2 linked regions of the Larkinella insperata genome follow. The protein of the gene in region 1 interacts with the protein of each later gene in a pairwise test. Links are inferred from orthologs where the notes say so. Each region holds a gene or a part of one and is shown on either strand. Other genes may lie near its edges. The genes, in order: gyrB and gyrA.

Region 1 (9,892 bases):
TCTACATTCCGAACGGCCTCGACATTGCCGGCGTATTCCCGTTGTAGCGTAGTCGACTGCCGGGTTACTTCAAAAATGGGTAAGGTAGGCTTTTCAGCTTCGCCCTTTTCTTCGGTTGTTTCTGACGAACAACCAAACAACAAGCTACTGATAGCCAGAGCACTTACAATGCTATATCCTTTCATAGTTCTGTGTGATTTCCTGTTAAGCGTATTTAGGTATAGTCACGACGCAGCGCATCCGGCTGGATGTCCGCCCTGTAATTTCAACGCAGGTGTTGACTGGGTTTAGTGTATTTTATAACAACAAAGCTCGCCGAAGCGAAACGCTTTTATTGCTGGGGCGGAGGTGACGTAATTTCCAGGACGTGCGAAAAGACACGAATGAAAGTGAGCCCGACAGGCCGTGGAATCAGATGCCAGCTGGCTGGCTGCAGAGAAAATGAGAAAAGCGGGGCAGAAAAATAGTCGTGCTCGATGTTGAGAACGTCAGAATCTTTGTCGGATTCATCCTGTTCCGGGCAGGCATCGAAAATGCCCAGCCAGTCCTCCAGAACCAACTCACCAATGCTCTCAATTTTGTTAACGGATAAGTCTGCTTTATTGGCACCGTGAAGCCTTCTGGGTGAATAATGCTCAGGCACATCAACACTAATGTTGATGATGTGCAGCGCCATCAGCCAGCAGAATAAGCGGTGCAGAAAGAAACTTTTTCTCCGTTTACTCATTTGAGATCCTAATCTTTATATTTCAAAATTAAGCACATATATCGGAAATATGCAAATTCTGTTTCAAAAACAGGCCATAATTGCAATTATATACTGGTTTTTCTCCGATCATTACAATTTTGTATCGAGCTTTAACTTAATAAACCCGGCCGCAAAATCGTTTGAAATCAGAGTTTTAAACCCTGTGCTTATTATAAAACAACGTGTAGGAGCAAAAAGAGTTCAGGGTAAATACTATAAGGTTTACCATAGAGCCAATCGGAAACACCTGACTTAGTAAGAATTTCCGCTTGGCTCTATGGTCAATGTAATATTACAGCAGCAAACCGGCCAGCGTGGCCGACATGTAGGAGGCTAACGTTCCGCAAATGAGGGCTTTAAAACCCAACTTGGCCAGATCGCTCCGGCGCGAAGGCACCAACTCCCCAATACCGCCAACCTGGATGGCGATGGAGGAGAAATTGGCAAAACCGCAAAGGGCAAAACTGGTAATGGCGATGGTTTTGGGATCGAGTGTTTCCCTGATTTTCACTAGCTCGAGGTAAGCCACAAATTCATTGACCACCATTTTTGTGCCCATCAGTGCCCCGGCAGATTGAATATCCTGACTCGGTACGCCCATTGCCCAGGCAAAAATGGCAAAAACGTGGCCCAGCATGTAATTCAGGCTCAGGTGCGGAAAACCGAAAATATAATAACCGATCCGGAACAAAACGCTGTCGATCAGCGCAATAAGGGCGATGAAACCAATCAACATGGCAACTACATTGAAGCCGACTTTTAGTCCTTCGCTGGCTCCGGCGGCAATGGCGTCCAGCAAATTGGCGTAGATCTTCTTGATTTCCAGCTTGACGGTTCCCTGCGTTTCGGATACTTCGGTTTCGGGAAACACAATCTTGCTGATGACTAGGGCTCCTGGAGCCGCCATCAGACTGGCCGCCAGCAGGTAAGGAGCCGGAACGCCCAGTGAAATATAGACGGCCATTACTCCACCGGCGATGCAGGCAAAACTGCCCGTCATCGACGCCAGCAGCTCGGAGTTGGTCATGGTTTTCAGATATGGCTTAATCATAATCTGCGCTTCGACCTGTCCGACAAATGTGCTCGATACGTTCGATAGAGCCTCCGCTCCACTCACCCCCATCAGCCATTTCATGAACCGGGCCAGCACAGCAACCACCCGCTGCATGACGCCCAAATGGTAAAAAATATTCACCAGAACAGCCACGAAAATAATCGTCGGGATGACCTGGAAGAAGAAAATAAAACCGTTTTCGGGTCCGAAAGCCCGCGTGAGTGCCTCCCGGTTGACCAGGGGAGCAAAAACAAATTCGGCCCCCTTCACTGATTTTTGCAACAGCCGGTCGACCCACTGGCCCAGTGTCTGGAAAACATGTTGACCGATGTCGGTTTTCAGGATGAATACGGCCAGACCAAATTGAAGCAACAACCCTACTCCTACGGTTCGAAAATTGATTGCCTTGCGGTTATTTGACATGGCATACGCAATGCCTAAAATCAGGACGATGCCAATCAGTCCGGTAAAACGGCTCATTCGGTAAGGTGGTTAATTGAAGTGTACGGTATTTTACAAAAAACCTGTGAAGATACGAAGGTTTGACCGGTCATGAATTGGAAATTTCATGTTTTTCTCTGCTTCATTCTCAGGTTATTCGATACACTACCAGACCCCTCCAGTTGCGATTAGTAAAACCGCCTGTAAGCAGATTTGATTTTCGTATGATAGTAAAGTGATCGAAATGGGGTGGAATTTCGTTTTCGTGAAAAAAGCCGCTCTTAGGCGGCTTTTTGATTTATTCGTGGACCTCTTCGGCGGGCTGAGACTGCACCTCCGGCGGTTCTGGTTCCTGCGGTGTTTCTTCCGCAAACAGCTTTGCCTGCATGACTTCTTTCTGCGTCACTTCAAAGAATTTCTTTTGGATGTTAAACGGCTCTTCCACACCTTCTTTCAAGCAGCATTTCGTATAAGAACCATCCTCCTGAAGTTCATAGGCATTGACGTTATCGCGCAGGTTGTAATCCAGAATCTGAATGGTCTGTTGCTTCACCCGCTTATCGACGAGCAAAAACAGGGATTCGATTCGTCGGTCGAAGCTGCGGACCATGACATCGGCGCTTCCCCCGTAAATTTTGGGATCGTTGTTATTGTGGAAATAAAACAACCGCGTGTGTTCCAGAAAATCACCCACGATTGACCGGACAGTGATGTTATCACTTAACCCCTGCCGGTGGGGCCGCAAACAGCAAATGCCGCGCACAATGAGCCGAATCGGCACCCCCGCCTGCGACGCTTTGTACAATTCGTCGATAACCGCTTGGTCTTCCAGCGAATTAATTTTAATGCAGATACCGCTGGGCAGCCCCTGCTTGGCATTTTCGGCCTCGTTCTGAATCAGCTTGATGAGCTGTTTCCGCATATCACGCGGAGCCGTAATCAGGTACTCGTAATCATTAGGGAGGGAATGACCGGTTATAACGTTGAAAAACTCTGAAATATCGTGCGTATAAACCTCGTCAGTGGTTAATAATCCGATATCCGTATAGAGTTTTGAAGTTTCCTCATTATAGTTACCGCTCGACAGGTGCGCGTACCGAACCACTTTCTGGCCTTCGCTCCGCACCACCAGCAGGAGCTTCGTGTGCGTTTTGAAACTGCTGATACCGTAGATTACGAAACACCCGGCTTTTTGCAGCCGTTGCGCTTCCCGAATGTTGTTTTCTTCGTCGAACCGGGCTTTTACTTCAAACAGCACCGAGACGTGTTTACCGTTTTCGGCGGCTTTCAGCAGCGCTTCCGTCACCCGCGAGCGTTTGGCCAACCGATAGATTGTCAGTTTGATGGCCAGCACGTGAGGGTCTTCTGCAGCCCGCTCGAGCAACGCAATCACCGGTTCGAAATTGTTGTAGGGATGATGGAGCAGAATGTCGCGCTCCTTCATCATTTCGAATATGTCGGTATTCTTTTCCCGGCGGATTCCCAGCGCCGGAACGGGAGCCGGGGGCGCCGGCAATTCATCACGAAACTCCGGATTGCGCACAATCTGCCACAGACTCGTGTAATCGATCAGCAGGTTGTTTTCAAACAGGTTGTAATCGTCAATTTCCCACTTTTTCTTGAGTAGGTTGACCATCCATTCCGAAGCATCGGGTTCTATTTCGACGCGAACTACCCGGCCTAGCCGACGGTTTTTGATTTTCTGCTTGATTTCGTCGATGAAGTCGGTTTCCAGGTCGTCGCTTTCCTCCAGCGTAAAATCCCCGTTACGGGTGATGCGCAGCAGATTAACCGCTACTATATCCACATTGCGATACAACTTCTTGATTTCCTGCCGGACGATCTCTTCGATGGGCAGAAAGCAGGTTACGTCTTTCCGCTCGAACTGCATAAACCGGGGCAGGTTGGCCGGAATCTGAACGAACGACAGCCGGTGGTGCTCGTCATCGTCCCCCGCCTTAACCGGGCGATTCGGGTCCTGCGTTACTACGCAAAAGATCAAAACCTTCGCCAGCAATACCGGAAAGGTATGTGTATAGTCGTAGACCATTGGCGTCAGCATCGGGTAAATCGTACGGTCAAAGTAATCGACCGCTTTCTCCCGCTCTTCGTCCGTCAGATCGCTCAGGCCGACAAATCGAAAATCGACTTCATGAAACGATTCTTTCAGCTCTTCAAACACCGCGAGTTGCTCCTTGCTGAATTGCTGGGCGGCCGACATCAGGGCTTTCCGAAAGGGAATTTCCCGCAGGCCGGAATAGTCAATACGTTCCTTGCCGTAATCAAGGTAATTATACAGACTGCCGATTCGGATGGTAAAAAACTCATCCAGATTCGAAGCCGTGATGGCGAGAAACTTCAGGCGGTCGAGCAGGTGCCGTTCGGGGTTGCGGGCCTGATCCAGTACCCGGGCGTTAAATTTCAGCCAGCTCAGGTCGCGGCTGATGTAGTTACTCTGGTCGATTACGTTCGCCAGCTTTTCGTTTATTTTCATGGCTTTACCGTCTTCTGAATCCGCCGGTAAAGTTACTTTACGTCCCGAAAAAAACGAGAAGAAGCTCCCGAAAGAGCCCTTGCGATCTATATTATCTTTTTGTGAAGAATTTTTGTCTATCATAGGTTGGGTGGACTATTTGTAATCGATAACGTACAATAATACAACTTCGTACGAAGTTTTTAGTTTTTGCCTCAAATCACCGCTTTTACACCAATAAGTCCGCCTGTCAAAAATCTACCCTAAAAAAAAGCGGGCTTTCGGCCCGCTTTTTCTATACATCTACTTTTGCGTACTTGGCGTTTCGCTCAATAAACTCTCGGCGGGGGGCTACTTCATCGCCCATCAGGGTGGAAAAGACGTGGTCAGCTTCGGCGGCTGACTCGATGGTCACCCGCTTCAGGCTTCGTTTATCGGGGTCCATTGTGGTGCTCCACAACTGCTCGGGGTTCATCTCGCCCAAACCTTTGTAGCGCTGTACGTTCACATTTTCTTCCCGACCCGCTCCGGCCAGTTCCCGAACGGCGGCTTCGCGTTGCAGCTCAGTCCAGCAATACCGTTCTTCTTTTCCCTTTTTCACCAAATACAAAGGTGGTTGGGCGATGTAAACAAACCCGTTCTCAATCAGCGTCCGCATGTGCCGGAAGAACAGGGTCAGAATCAGCGTCCGGATGTGGCTACCGTCCACGTCGGCATCGGTCATGATGATCACCTTGTGGTACCGCAGTCGCTCCAGGTTCATCACGGTTTCGCCGTTAATGCGTTCGAAACGGACGCCGAGCGCCGTAATGATATTTTTTATCTCGTCGTTTTCGTAAATCTTGTGCTCCAGGGCTTTTTCCACGTTCAGGATTTTACCCCGCAACGGCAGAATAGCCTGAAATGCCCGGTTCCGTCCCTGCTTGGCCGAACCACCCGCCGAATCCCCTTCCACGAGGTAAATTTCGCAGTTTTCGGGATTGGTGTCCGAACAGTCGGCCAGTTTGCCGGGTAAACCCATACCGCCCATGAAATCCTTCCGATCGGTCATGATGCGTTTGTAAGCCTGATCGGCCGCAATCCGGGCCTGGGCCGAGATCAACACTTTCCGGATGATGGATTGGGCTTCTTTCGGGTGTTCTTCAAGCCACATCTCGAGCATTTCGGCAACGGTCGAGCTAACTGCGCCCACTACGTCGCTGTTACCAAGTTTCGTCTTGGTCTGCCCTTCAAACTGCGGCTCGGCGACTTTCACGGAAATCACGGCGGTCAGCCCTTTCCGGAAGTCACTTCCGTCAAAAACAACTTTCCCGGCGTTCTTTCCCAGCACCTGCGCGTTGCGCTCGGCGTAATTTTTCAAAATCCGGGTCAATGCCGTCCGAAATCCCTGAACGTGCGTTCCGCCTTCAATTGTGTTGATGTTGTTGACGTACGAGGAGATGTTCTCGCCCGCTTCGAGGTTATACACCATCGAAACCTGAACGGGGGTTGAACCGGTTTCGCGCTCCATGTAGATTGGCTGCATGCCTTCGAGCGACTGCCGGTTTTCGTCGAGGTATTTTACAAACTCGATCAAGCCACCTTCCGAGTAAAACTCGGTTTTCAGTGGCTCTCCCGCTTCGTTCATGTCACGCAGGTCCGTCAGGGTAATGCGAATTCCTTTGTTAAGGAAAGCCAGTTCGCGCAAACGGCTGGCAACGGTATCGTATTTGTAAACCGTTTCGGTAAAAATGGTTTCATCAGGCTTAAAGCGTACGGTTGTACCGGTATCGCTGGCGGTACCGATTTCCCGAACGTCGTACAACGGATGACCGATGCTGTACTCCTGCTCAAATATTTTGCCCTCGCGGTGCACTTCTACCCGCAACGAGGTTGAGAGGGCATTCACGCAGGAAACCCCCACACCGTGCAGACCGCCGGAAACTTTGTAGGTATCTTTATCAAACTTACCACCCGCGTGCAGAACCGTCATGACCACTTCCAGGGCCGACTTACCGGTTTTGTGCATCCCGGTCGGAATGCCCCGCCCATTATCGCGTACGGTGATGGAATTATCTTCGTTAATCGTTACATGGATGGTGTCGCAATAGCCGGCCAGGGCCTCGTCAATCGAGTTATCGACTACCTCCCAAATCAGGTGGTGTAATCCCTTGATTCCCACATCCCCAATGTACATGGCCGGTCGTTTCCGGACGGCTTCAAGCCCTTCCAGAACTTGGATGTTGCTGGCTCCATAATCGCCTTGTACGTGACCTTCTGGTGTGATGTCGGTTTCAATTAATTCGTTTGTCATAGAATGCAACCAGTATGCTTCCGTTTTACGGAATTGTTATAGGAAAGACGTTTAAAAATACGTTTCCGGATAGTAAAAATACAAAATTTTTAGGCCATTTCCTAAACTAAATCGGCTTAACGTATAAATATATCACCAAAACAACGGACCGCAAAATTTTACGATCCCAAAAACGGCCAAAATAGCGAAGAATGTATTTTTCCGCTGCACAGAGCCCGAATCGGACTGACCAGAAGAAGGGAAATTTGAGAAATATTCACGCCGGAAGCTGGATCAATTTAATTTTTCCAAACTAAACCAATCTCTTTTTCGTCTATCTAACGTCAGTACAACCTAATCGAATAACAAGGAATGAAAAAATTCGCGTTTTTTTTGGCTATTTCAGCCCTTGCGCTGGTTTTCAGCCAGTGCGCCGTCAACCGGCAGCTCTCGCAGGCCAAAGCCCTGGGCGACTGTAAATTCAACATCGTCTCGGCCGACAGCGTCTACCTGTCCGGAATTGACATTCGGAAGCTGAAAAATATAGACGATCTAAACCCGCTGCGGTACCCGCAGATTGCCGCCGGTCTGCTGTCGAAAAGCATCCCGCTGAGCGCCCGCATCAACATCGACATCACAAACCCGACTAATAAGCTGGCGGCCATCAATCAACTGGAGTACAAAATTCAACTGGCCGAACAGGAATTGTTCAACGGCTTCATCAACCAGCGCATCGAAGTAGCGCCGGGGGGGGGCAGCACGCGCGTTCCGGTCAAACTGAATGCGAATGCCTACCAGCTGCTGACGGACGACAGAACCCGGTCGGCGTTTACGGACCTGATGCGCAACATGAGCGGCACCAACAACACCAAACCGTCGGTGCTGACCATCAAGATCAAGCCAACGCTGGCGCTGGGCAATAAAAAGATTGATTATCCCGGCTACATTACCATCAATCAGGAAGTAACAAACAAAATCCTGACGGGTCAGTAAACTCCGGCGAAAATTCGCCTACCCCAACCGCTTTATCCATTCAGGGTGGGCTAGCTCATGGTATTGCAGGGTTCTGCACCATCGGCTGGTCCACCCTTTTTATGTTCAATGCCCTTTCAATCGCCAAATCGGGTATCCTTTTTAGCAACAATTCACATCCTATATTTTAACCGTTCTGTTAAATAAAATACAAGTATAATCATATTTAAGACCGAGTAGGATACCGAAATAAGATACTTTATTAGTAGAAAAAGAATACTTATGACCTAACCCTGAAGGCGGTTCGGTTCTTTTGAAGAGATTCCTCCAAAGGTTCCGCTCCCAAACTAGTATGCCAGTAACCATTCTTCAGCTACCGAAACGGAATCCGGCGTTTGCCCGCCATTTCGATTTCCATCCTTCTTCAGAACGCAGCTTTTGAAGTGAACTCTGCACGGATTTGTTGGGCTGTAATCAGCCTTTCCGGAACAGCTCAGGCGATAGCCTGACGCCAAGCTTTTTTATTCCTTAATCAATTTCAAAACCCCGTCAATGGATCTTGACCCGCAGGAAAACTGCGCTTACAAAACGCGTATAAACTTCTACTCCATGTTTTCGTATGAAAAGTAACATTCAGTACTTCAGTTGGCTGCCTACGCTGCTGAAAACGTCTTTTTTACCCCTGCTGGTCGCAGGGGTCAGCCCCATCGTGGCTAAATCAAACGGTTTACCCAGACCAGAACGACGCATAACCGTTACCGCAGAGCAGCCGATTTCCGGCAAGGTAACCGACGAAAAAGGCGAAGGCTTACCGGGTGTAAGCATCGCCGTGAAAGGCACAACCCGCGGAACCACCACCGACGCCAACGGCGAGTATAAGCTGACGGTTCCGGACGAAAACGCGGTGCTGGTCGTCAGCTTCGTGGGCTACCAGCGGCAGGAGCTTACCGTTGGCAACCGGTCAGTTATTAACATTCCGCTAGCCGTTGACGACAAAAGCCTGGAAGAGGTGGTCGTAGTTGGCTACGGCGTGCAGAAAAAAGTCAACCTGACCGGCGCCGTTTCAACCATTGAGTCCAAAGCCCTCGAAAACCGCCCCTCGCCCAACCTGGCGAATGGTCTGCAAGGGGTTACGCCCGGCCTGATCATTACCCGCCAGAATGGCCAGCCCGGCCGCGACAACATTGCCATCCAGATCCGGGGCGCTACCTCGGCCAACGGAAACGTGAACCCGCTGGTCCTGCTGGATGGCGTGAGTGTGCCCATCTCGACCATGCAAACCATGAATCCCAACGACGTGGAAAGCATCAGCGTACTGAAAGATGCCGCGGCAGCCGCGATTTATGGCGCTCAGGCGGCCGGGGGTGTCATTCTGATCACCACCAAAAAGGGCAAGTCCGGAAAAGTAACCTTCGACTACCTGGCGCAACAGGGAATCGACTGGGGAATCAACATTCCGGGCCGAATGCCGCTGCTGGAAGAAGCCGAGTTTTCCAACCTGGCCCGCGTCAATTCGGGAAGCGCGCCCGAATACACGGATTTTGAAATGGAGAACATCCGCAACGGCGTTCCCTACGCCATCAATCCGGCCGACACCAGCAATTACCTGTATTTCAACCAGGAGCCGATTGCCAACAGCGTCCTGCGGAAATACACGTCCATGTCGACCCATAACATCACGGCCCGGGGCGGTACGGAAAAGCTCAACTTCCTGATTTCAGGCGGCTATTACAACAAACAGGGCGTTTTTAAAGTCGGCCCGGATAATTACAAACGGTATAATCTGCGGGTCAACCTGGGCTCCCAACTGACCCGGCACCTTTCGCTCGACAGCCGGTTGTCGTATTCCAACGAGCGAACCAAGAGCCCATCCGCCGATGCCAACAACAGCGGTTTGCTGTATCAGGTCTACCGCTTCCGGACCCGAAACCC
Region 2 (10,071 bases), 4.6 Mb from region 1 along the record:
ATTTTCGAGCGTAATCGTCGCTTTTTTAAACAACGGAGCGCCCAGTACGTACTGATCGGTTCCGGGGCAGACCGGGTAGAAGCCCAGCGCCGAAAAGACGTACCAGGCCGAGGTCTGGCCGTTGTCTTCGTCACCGCAGTAACCGTCGGGCGTGGGCAGATACAGCCGGTTCATGGTTTCACGAATCCAGTACTGGGTTTTCCAGGGCGCTCCGGCGTAGTTGTAGAGGTAAATCATGTGCTGGATCGGCTGGTTGCCGTGGGCGTAATTGCCCATGTCGGCAATCTGCATCTCCCGGATTTCGTGGATCACGCTGCCGTAATAGCTCTCGTCGAACACCGGGGGCAGGGTAAAGACCGAGTCCAGCTTGGCGACGAAATTCTTGGGACCGCCCATCAATCCGATCAGCCCCTGTACATCGTGGAAAACCGACCAGGTGTAATGCCAGCTGTTGCCTTCCGTGAACGCGTCGCCCCACTTGAACGGGTTGAACGGCTTTTGGAAGGTGCCGTCCTGGTTCTTACCGCGCATCAAACCCGTGGCCGGGTCGAAGAGGTTGCGGTAATTCTGGCTGCGTTGGGCAAACCGGTCGATTTCGGCCTGCGGGCGTTTGAGGGCTTTGGCCAGTTGGTAAATCGTGAAGTCGGCGTAGGCGTATTCCAGCGTCCGGGCGGCATTTTCGTTGATCTTCACGTCATACGGAACGTAGCCCAGCTTGTTGTATTCTTTCACCCCGCGCCGACCGACCGCATCCATCGGCCCTTCGTTTTCGGAGTTTTTCAACACCGCTTCGTAGAGCGTATTGATGTCGTAACCGCGCAGTCCTTTCAGGTAGGCATCCGCCACAATCGAGGCCGAGTTGGAGCCGATCATCGTGTTGCGCAGGCCCGGACTGGCCCACTCGGGCAACCAGCCACCTTCGTTGTAAGCGTTCACGAGTCCTTCCTGCATCTGGGCGTTGAGCGACGGATACATCAGGTTCAGGAACGGGAACAGCGAGCGGAAGGTATCCCAGAAACCGGTGTCGGTAAACAGGTAACCCGGCAGCACCTTGCCGTTGTAGGGGCTGTAGTGAACCACTTTTTTGGCCGCATCGATTTCGTAGAACTTGCGCGGAAACAGCAGCGAACGGTATAAACAGGAGTAGAAAGTCCGGGTCTGGTCGACCGTGCCGCCTTCGATTTTGATCCGGCCCAGTTCCTGGTTCCAGGCGGCTTTGGCTTTCTGTACTACGGTTTCAAACGAGTCCGAGCCGATTTCGGTCAGGTTTAGCTCGGCCTGTTCGGGGCTGATAAACGAGGAGGCCACCCGGACGTTGACGACCTCGCCCTTCCGGGTTTTGAAGCCCACCACGGCTCCGGCATGATCGGCCTGGACTTCCAACGCCTGGTTTTCGGTCTTTTTGCCGTTGAAAACCTGGCGAACCGTAAACGGTTTGTCAAAAATCAGCACGAAGTAATTCTTGAAATTGTCGGGAACGCCCCCGCTGTTTTTGGTCGTGTAGCCGATGATTTTGTTTTCGCCGGGAATGATTTTGACGAACGAACCCTTGTCGAGCGCATCGATGACCACCGAAGCGCTATCGGTTTGCGGGAAGGTAAACCGGAAGCGGGCGGCCCGTTCGGTGGGGGCAATTTCGGTCGTTACATTATGATCGGCCAGATACACCTTATAATAATAGGGTTTGGCGATTTCGGCCTTGTGGGAAAACCAGCTCGCGCGTTCGTTTTCGTCGAAGCGGATTTTACCGGTGACGGGCATGATGGCAAACTGGCCGTAATCGTTCATCCAGGGCGAGGGCTGGTGCGTCTGCTTGAAGCCGCGAATTTTGTTGGCGGCATAGGTATAGGCCCAGCCGTCGCCCATTCGGCCGGTTTGGGGCATCCAGAAATTCATGCCCCAGGGCAGGGCGATGGCCGGATACGTGTTGCCGTTCGACAGGCTGGGTTTGGAATCGGTGCCCATCAGCACGTTGACGTACTCAACCGGGTCGGTGACCTGACCAACGGTTTGGGCGGAAACTGTTCGGGTAATAACAAGGAAAACAAAAAACAGGAAGGAAGAAGTGCGCATGGGAAATCGGGGGGGCTGTGCCGTAATTTTTGGTGCAAAGGTAAAGACCCGCTGGGGGAATTCCCTACTTCTTACTCGGCTAACTTGAGGTGTTTGAGAATTACCTGGGCGAGGTTGCCGGGGCTGTAGGGCTTAACCAGAACTTCGTCCAGGCCGGCGTCGTTGGCCCGCTCGCCAATTTCCTGGGCCAGACTGGCCGTTACGGCAATGATCGGCAGCGTTTCGTTGCGCTTGCGGATGATGCGGGTAGCCTCGTAACCGTCCATAACCGGCATCTGCAAATCCATCAGAACCAGGCGGTGCTTTGTGGAGTCGAGCATGTTGACGGCTTCCTGGCCGTTGTTGGCCACATCGACCGTCGCCCCCAGCTTACTGAGGATGTTTTTGGCCAGCAGCACATTCATGGCGTTGTCTTCGACCAGCAGAATGGTGATACCGTGCAGGGGTTTGTTGCCGGAAACCGATTTGTTTACCTTCAGCGGTTCGGGAGCCGGAGCGGCTACCCGGGGGAAGGTTTGCGTAAAGTAAAAACGGGAGCCCCGGCCGGGCTGGCTCTGCAGGCGGAGTTCGACCTGCTGGAGCTGAAGGATTTTGTGGCTGATGGTGAGGCCCATGCCCGTGCCGCCGTAGGTTCGGGACAGGGACGAATCGACCTGGGTAAACCGGTTGAAGATCAGTTGCTGCTTTTCGGGCGCAATGCCAATGCCGGTATCTTCGATGGCAAAAGTAAGGGTGGTGGTTTGGGTTTGCTGTTCATCGACGGTCAGACTGACAACGACCCCGCCCTGCTCGGTAAACTTGATGGCGTTCTGGACCAGATTGGAAACCACCTGCGCCAGACGATTGGGATCGCCGACGACGTTGGGCGTAAACCGGGGGTCGATGGTCAGATTCAGCGCTAGGGATTTTTCCCGGGCCACGGCCTGGAAGCTCGACACCACGTTTTGCAGAATGCGGGCCGGGTCCATTGGAACGGACTCGAGCGCTATTTTACCGGCTTCAATCTGGTTCAGATCCAGGATGTCGTTAACGATATGCAGCAGGTTGTTGGCCGAATAAAGCATCACGTCGAGGTGTTGCAGTTGATCGGGCCGCGGATTATCCTGCCGCAGCAGGTGGTTCAGACCAATGACGGCATTCAGCGGAGTACGGATCTCGTGGCTGATGGTGCTCAGAAACTCGTTTTTCACCCGCAGCCCTTCTTCGGCCTGTTCTTTGGCCTGCCGGAGCGTGAAGGCAAACCGGTACGAGAGCACCAGAGATTGCAGAAAGAAGAAACCGATATAGCCGAGGAACAGAACGATATTTTCCGGAATGGCGATCTGGAAATACTTCAGAATAATCACGATAAACACCGCCAGCAGAACCCCGGTACTCATCAGCGAATACTTGGCACCGGGCCGCTTCCGCCGGGCGGCCAGCCAGTAAACGTGAAAGGCGTAGCCGATGTAGATAATCATCAGCCCCAGAAACGGGTCGATTAGCTGGGTGAAATAAATCGGCGGCAGGAGCAGGGTTGCTACGGTAAATACCAGACAAATGCCGGTTAGCAGCCGGATGACGTGGCGGTTGACATCGGCCGGATAGAGGGACCCCGTGTAAAGCACGAAAACGGCAACGCTGACGAACAGCGACAGGTACTCCAGGTGAACCAGGAGCGACCAGCGGGCGGTTTCAAATAAAGCGTGAAGGGCGTAGTGATCGCTGCCCACGATGCGGTAGCTGTAGAGCAGGCAGAACAGCGAAAAATAGAGGATGGATGTTTCGTGCCGCCCAAACAAAAACAACCCCAAAAAAAACAGGCCGCCCATAAACAGACAGCCCGTGAGGAAATAGTCGAGGGCATACTCCCGGTCGATGGCGACCCGCAGTTCTTCGGCTGAACCCAAAAAGATGGGCTGGTAAGGGCCGCCTTTTGAGTGGTGAAAGTTTGCAACCTGCAGGAGCAGTCGCAGGGTATCGGATGTTTGGGGAACAAATTTGATCTGAGTTGACCAGAACGGGGTGGTGCTTTCGGGCGAAGTGCCCGGTGTTCCGCTGCGGGTCAGTTCCTGATCGTTGACAAAAAGCCGGTAAGCGGTGAAAAAGTCCGGTAGTTTCAGGGCCAGCGGGGGCGCCTGGCGGGGGAGCAGGATGGTGAGCGAATACGTGGCGTAACCGTAGGCGGGGAGGGGATGGCCGTTCCAAGTTTGTGTGCTCCAGGGTTCCGGAAAAGTACTGTATTCAAACGCGGGTGAGCGGTCGCCTGGCGACAGTAGTGATTTCCAGTACCATTTCCAGGCTCCGTTCAGCGGCACCAGTTGCTGGTCAAACCGGACGGTGCGCAGGTCCAGGAGTCCCTGCTGGGCAACGGGGTAATCGGATTTTTGCCTTTCGGGAGCATAAGTCGAACAGCCCATCAACAGCGTAGCCAGCAGGCTCAGGAGATAATGGGGAAGGAATGTAAGGGTTTGGTCCGACAAACGGCGTTTCTGCATGATACTGTACTACTTCCTGCGTTGCGTTGTGAATCTGGTGCAATAAAACTTTACAGGTTGATCGACAGAGAGCCCTCAATTATTAGTCCAAAACGAAATGTTCCTGCCACGAATTGTGCAGAAAGTACATCGGTAAAAATACGGAAAAATTTATTATTTGCCGGGTGAACTTCCGGAATAGTCGTATACGAATTGCCCAAACTACCTGATCGGTTGTAAATTGGATAATACGGTGTTGAAATGGTAAACAGATCGTCGCAGAAATACGGAGTCGTAGCGGCTGATTTCCGGGGGCTGAGCGGGCGTTGGTGAAAGATTGGTGAACTTGGCCCGGAATTTGTCCCAAATTGCACTTGCTTCGGAAAACGCTTTTATTTGTGGTGATTTTTTTGCATATTTGTATGATAGGCACACCATTGAAAAGGCCTTTCTCCGTTCGGTAGATTTCTCGGAACGGTTCCATTTTTTAACCATCGCTTGGTCCGGATTGTCGGACAGAGAATTAACTTCTTATGGCAGAAGAAACAGAAGAACAAAACGACGCCACCAACATTATTCCCATTAACATTGAAGACGAAATGCGCGGGGCCTACATCGATTATTCGATGTCGGTTATTATCTCCCGGGCTTTGCCTGATGTCCGTGACGGTTTGAAGCCGGTGCACCGTCGGGTGTTATTTGGGATGGCTGAATTGGGTGTAAATTATAACAAACCGTACAAGAAGTCGGCGCGTATCGTCGGCGAAGTACTGGGGAAATACCACCCGCACGGTGACTCGTCCGTGTACAGCACCATGGTGCGGATGGCCCAGGACTGGTCGCTGCGCTATCCGCTCGTGGATGGACAGGGTAACTTTGGTTCCATCGACGGGGACGCTCCGGCGGCCATGCGGTACACCGAAGCCCGTCTGAAGCGGATTGCGGAGGAGATATTGACCGATATTTACAAGGAAACCGTTGATTTCCAGCCCAACTTCGATGATTCGCTGGAAGAACCTAGCGTGATGCCGGCCAAGCTGCCCAACCTGCTGCTAAACGGCTCGTCGGGAATTGCCGTCGGGATGGCCACGAACATGGCACCCCACAACCTGACGGAGGTGGTCAACGGAATTGTTGCCTACATTGATAATCACGACATCACCATCGATGAGTTGATGGAGTACATCACGGCGCCCGATTTCCCAACCGGCGCGACCATTTACGGGATGGAGGGCGTGCGCAACGCGTTCCGGACCGGTCAGGGTCGGGTGGTGCTGCGGGCGAACGCGACCATTGAAGAGAATAAGGGCAAGACCCAGATTATTGTAACCGATGTTCCCTACATGGTTAATAAAGCCATGATGCTGGAAAAAACGGCGGAATTGATCAATGATAAGAAAATTGAGGGCATCTCGGCCTTTCGGGATGAATCCGACCGCGACGGTCTGCGCGTGGTGTATGATTTGAAGCGGGATGCGGTTCCGAATGTGGTGCTGAACAACCTCTATAAATATACGCAGTTGCAGTCGTCGTTCAACATCAACAACGTGGCGCTGGTGAAAGGCCGCCCGGTGTTGCTGAACCTGAAGGACATGATCCGGTATTACGTGGAGCACCGCCAGGAGGTGATTACCCGCCGGACTCTGTACGAACTGCGCGAAGCCGAGAAACGGGCGCACATCTTGGAAGGTTTGCTGATTGCGCTCGACAACCTTGATGCGGTGATTGAGCTGATCCGGAGCTCGCGCGACCCGGATGTGGCCAAAAACGGTTTGATCGAACGGTTCCAGTTGACCGAAGTGCAGGCCAAAGCCATCCTGGAACTGCGTCTGCAACGGCTAACGGGGCTGGAGCGGGATAAAATTGTGGCCGAATACGAAGAGCTGGCCCGGTTGATTGCCGATTTGAAAGGTATTCTGGCCAGCGAAGAGCGGAAGCTGGAAATCATTAAGGAAGAGCTGCTCGAATTGAGAGCCCGTTACGGGGATGCGCGCCGAACGGATATCAACATGCTGGGCGACGGTAACATCAGTGATCTTTCGCTGATTGCCGATGATGAAATGCTGATTACCATTTCGCACGAGGGCTATATCAAACGCACGCCGTTGACCGAATACCGGACCCAGAGTCGGGGAGGGGTTGGTTCCCGCGCGGCCAAGACCAAGGAAGATGACTTTACGGAGCATCTGTTCATGGCGACGATGCACAACACGCTGCTGATCTTTACCCAGAAAGGCCGTTTGTACTGGTTGCCGGTGTATGAACTGCCCGAGGGAGCCCGCGATTCGAAAGGGCGGCCATTGGCAAACTTCATCAACATTGAGTCGGACGACAAAGTGCGGGCGGTCATCAACGTGAAGGACCTGAAGAATGCCGACTACATTAATAATAATTATATCGTAATGTGTACCGAGCAGGGCACCATCAAGAAAACCCTGCTGGAAGCTTACTCGCGTCCGCGCCAGAACGGGATCATCGCCATCACGATCAACGAGGAGGAGGGAGACCGGTTGCTGAACGTGTGTATGACTAACGGTCAGAACGACATTATCATTGCATCGAGCGAAGGAAAAGCCGTTCGCTTCAACGAAAGCCGGGTGCGTCCGATGGGCCGTACGGCGGCTGGGGTTCGGGGGATCGATCTGGAACCGGGCGTAAAAGCCGTGGGGATGGTTTGCATCGGTCGCGACGACGCCCAGTTGCTGGTGGTATCCGAGAAAGGATTTGGCAAACGCTCTCCGCTGGATGAATACCGGGTGACCAACCGGGGTGCCAAAGGAGTCGGTACGCTGAAGGTTACGGATAAAGTCGGTAATCTGGTGGGTATTCTGGAAGTAACGGATGCCGACGACCTGATGATTATTACCAAAGCAGGAACGGCCATCCGGATGCACGTGGACGAGGTTCGGGTCATTGGCCGGAACACCCAGGGCGTGCGGCTGATCAACCTGCGCGACGGTGACGAAATCTCGTCGGTAACCCGGATTGCCCGGGAAGAAGATGAAGAACTGGAAGGAACGGAAGGGGAGAGCAGCGCATCGGGCGGGAGTCCGGAAGAGCCAAGCTCTGAGCAAATGGCTTGATTATCCCGTATTTTATTCGGTACTTTCCAAAATTATTTATGTAACCAACGTTCAACCCCAAATTTAAGTCACATGAAAAGACTCTCGTTCTTTCTACTGGCGGGATTTTTATCAGTAGGAGCATACGCGCAGCAACAAGGGCTCGATGCTCTGACCGAAAAAACTTTCCAGTCTGAGAAAGAAAAAAGCGACAAGGCAATCACGGACGAAAAATCTTCTGTCAAGCCCAAAACTTGGCTGGATCGCGCCAAGACGTACGAGAACATCGCTACGCAGGCCATCAAACTCGATTCAAACGCTGCCAATGTTGCCTACGAAGCCTACCAGAAAGTTATCGAGCTAGATAAAGATAAAAAATCCGGTGGTCCAGGCAAAATGGCCAAAGAAGCTGAGGAAGCCCTGAAAGGCCAGCCTTTGTTTCAGGCTTTTATGAACTCGGGTATCTACAAGTACCAGGCCAAAAACTTTAAGGATGCGGCTACGCTGATGACCAGAGCGGGTGAGATTAACCCGAAAGACACCACGGCGGCTTTGTACGCGGGGATTTTCTCCCAAAACGCCGAGAAGCCGGCCGATGCGAAAGCCAACTTTGAACGGTACATTGCCAACGGTGGCAAGGACGTTTCGGTCTACACGACGCTGGTGAGTTTATACTACCAGGACAAGGAAGTTGAGAAAGCCGTTGCTACGATTGATAAGGGTCTTTCGGTGTTCCCGAACAACAAAGACCTGACTACCCAGCGGACCAGCATCCTGGTAACGTCCGGCAAAATGGATGATGCCATTACCAGCCTGAAGGATCAGATCGCAAAAGAGCCAAACAACGTCAACAACCTGCTGACGCTGGCCGGTATCTACGACAGTAAGCTCAGAGACCAGTCCGATGAGCTCAAAAAGCTGAAGGGCGATGCTAAGAAAGGTCCGAATGCAACCAAGCAGCTGGCGGACGAGAAAACGGTGTTGAAAGAATCGCAAAACGAGTTGACCCGTTTGACGGCCCGTCAGAAGCGTGAACCGAAGAACGTCGATGTGAAAAATCAGATCACGCGCGTAAAGCAGATGATCGCTGATTCACAAACGAAAATCACTGGTCTGGAAAAAGAAGTTCAGCAGCAGGCTCAGCAGAGCCAGGCCGCCGGTAACCAGGAGCAAAAACTTGCCGAGTTGACCAAATCCGTCGATGAAAGTCGCGGAATGGTGAAAGAGTATTACAACAAGGCGTTGCAAGTGGACCCGAATAACTTCGATGCCAACTTCAACCTGGGCGCTGCTTACTTCAACGAAGCCATCCAGATCCGGGAACAACTGGGCGCGATGGATATGAAAGAGTATCAGGCCAAAGGAAAAGAAATCGAAGGCCAGGTATGTGGCAAGTTCAAACAGGCGTTGCCGTATTTCCAGAAAGCGAAATCGGTGAAAGATACCGATCAGGATCTGAATGACAACCTGACAAACCTGCAGAACATTCTGAAGCAATTCGAAGACAACAAAGTGGTTTGTATCGAAAGCAAATAATCAGAACAGTCGTACTGTTAAGCGGGTCGCCTTTAAAGGCGACCCGCTTTTTTAGTGTCCGGTTTTCTTATCAAATGACCAAAACGGCTGGAAATAAGCTAGTTAAGTAGGTCTGTTGAGGGGGTGTTAGGAAGCAGGAGAGAGCGGAAACCGGCCAACCGGGTCCGCTGGAGTGCGGTTGGCAGTAACGGGTATGGCTAGGGACAGCCATTTAGTGAATTATGCGTGCTTGAAAGCGGATTAGATACAGAACTAGTATCAAAGTTAATACCATGATTACCTAAACCGTCGACGTTTTTGGGTTAATTGAATAACTCAAATGTTTTCAAATTAAATTCGGAGTTTCTCGAAGAGATGGTGAGCATAAGGCAATCGAGCGGAGGGTACTGGTTGAAAAGGAAATAAACTGGATGAGGAAAGGAATGGGGAGATAGGGCATTTACAGAAAACCTAGTTAACATAATATAAATTATACAACAACTATTTTATGCGCAAGTAAGGGTTTAAATACCATTATAAGGTATTGGTACATAGTATGTTGTATAATGCTGTATCTATCAATGATTTAAGGATTCACGTGGAACAAATAAGGGAGTCAGGAGATGATAGAACCGTAATTCTTTTCAATTTCATACCGTATTTTTATCCGTAGCCAGATTTTTCGCCAGCCCGTAGCCTGTCGCAGTTGATCCTGGTATTGATGCGCTACTCGCCGGAGAATTCGCCGGTATGTATAACGCCGGTGCTGAAATTGCCAGCCTTTGCCGAAGATGAGTGATAAGTTCATGGATATTTATGTTTGCGTTTCTTTTTGAAAGATACTAAATCCTGAAACACAAATTCCGTATCCCATTGATCATCTGACTGTGTGGGCGCCGGATACGAACGCCGAACGGTTTCGCCCTTCTGGAAAGCTACCGGACTTTTAAAAATGGGTCCGTCGT

Evidence for each region.
Region 2: the proteins of gyrB (region 1) and gyrA interact in binary tests that used the Escherichia coli proteins (3 or more experiments, as listed by UniProt). The link is inferred for Larkinella insperata from one-to-one orthologs.

The regions. Positions count from the first base shown.
Region 1 is NZ_CP110973.1:609,698-619,589, forward strand. Bases 4,511-7,415 are described here. They hold gyrB (DNA topoisomerase (ATP-hydrolyzing) subunit B), read right to left. Parts: upstream 7,010-7,415; coding sequence 5,012-7,009; downstream 4,511-5,011. Other genes in these bases: ppk1 (polyphosphate kinase 1), read right to left, coding at 4,511-4,737; OQ371_RS02375 (LEA/WHy family protein), read left to right, coding at 7,361-7,415. In the rest of the region: OQ371_RS02350 (efflux RND transporter periplasmic adaptor subunit), read right to left, coding at 1-185; OQ371_RS02355 (hypothetical protein), read right to left, coding at 332-676; OQ371_RS02360 (NupC/NupG family nucleoside CNT transporter), read right to left, coding at 1,041-2,282; more of ppk1, read right to left, coding at 2,542-4,510; more of OQ371_RS02375, read left to right, coding at 7,416-7,981; OQ371_RS02380 (SusC/RagA family TonB-linked outer membrane protein), read left to right, coding at 8,580-9,892. UniProt on the Escherichia coli protein: DNA gyrase negatively supercoils closed circular double-stranded DNA in an ATP-dependent manner to maintain chromosomes in an underwound state.
Region 2 is NZ_CP110973.1:5,183,112-5,193,182, forward strand. The notes cover bases 4,754-7,837. They hold gyrA (DNA gyrase subunit A), read left to right. Parts: upstream 4,754-5,062; coding sequence 5,063-7,612; downstream 7,613-7,837. Other genes in these bases: OQ371_RS20880 (tetratricopeptide repeat protein), read left to right, coding at 7,685-7,837. Outside these bases: OQ371_RS20865 (GH92 family glycosyl hydrolase), read right to left, coding at 1-2,073; OQ371_RS20870 (ATP-binding protein), read right to left, coding at 2,145-4,550; more of OQ371_RS20880, read left to right, coding at 7,838-9,127; OQ371_RS20885 (hypothetical protein), read right to left, coding at 9,723-9,914; OQ371_RS20890 (Dph6-related ATP pyrophosphatase), read right to left, coding at 9,911-10,071. UniProt on the Escherichia coli protein: A type II topoisomerase that negatively supercoils closed circular double-stranded (ds) DNA in an ATP-dependent manner to maintain chromosomes in an underwound state.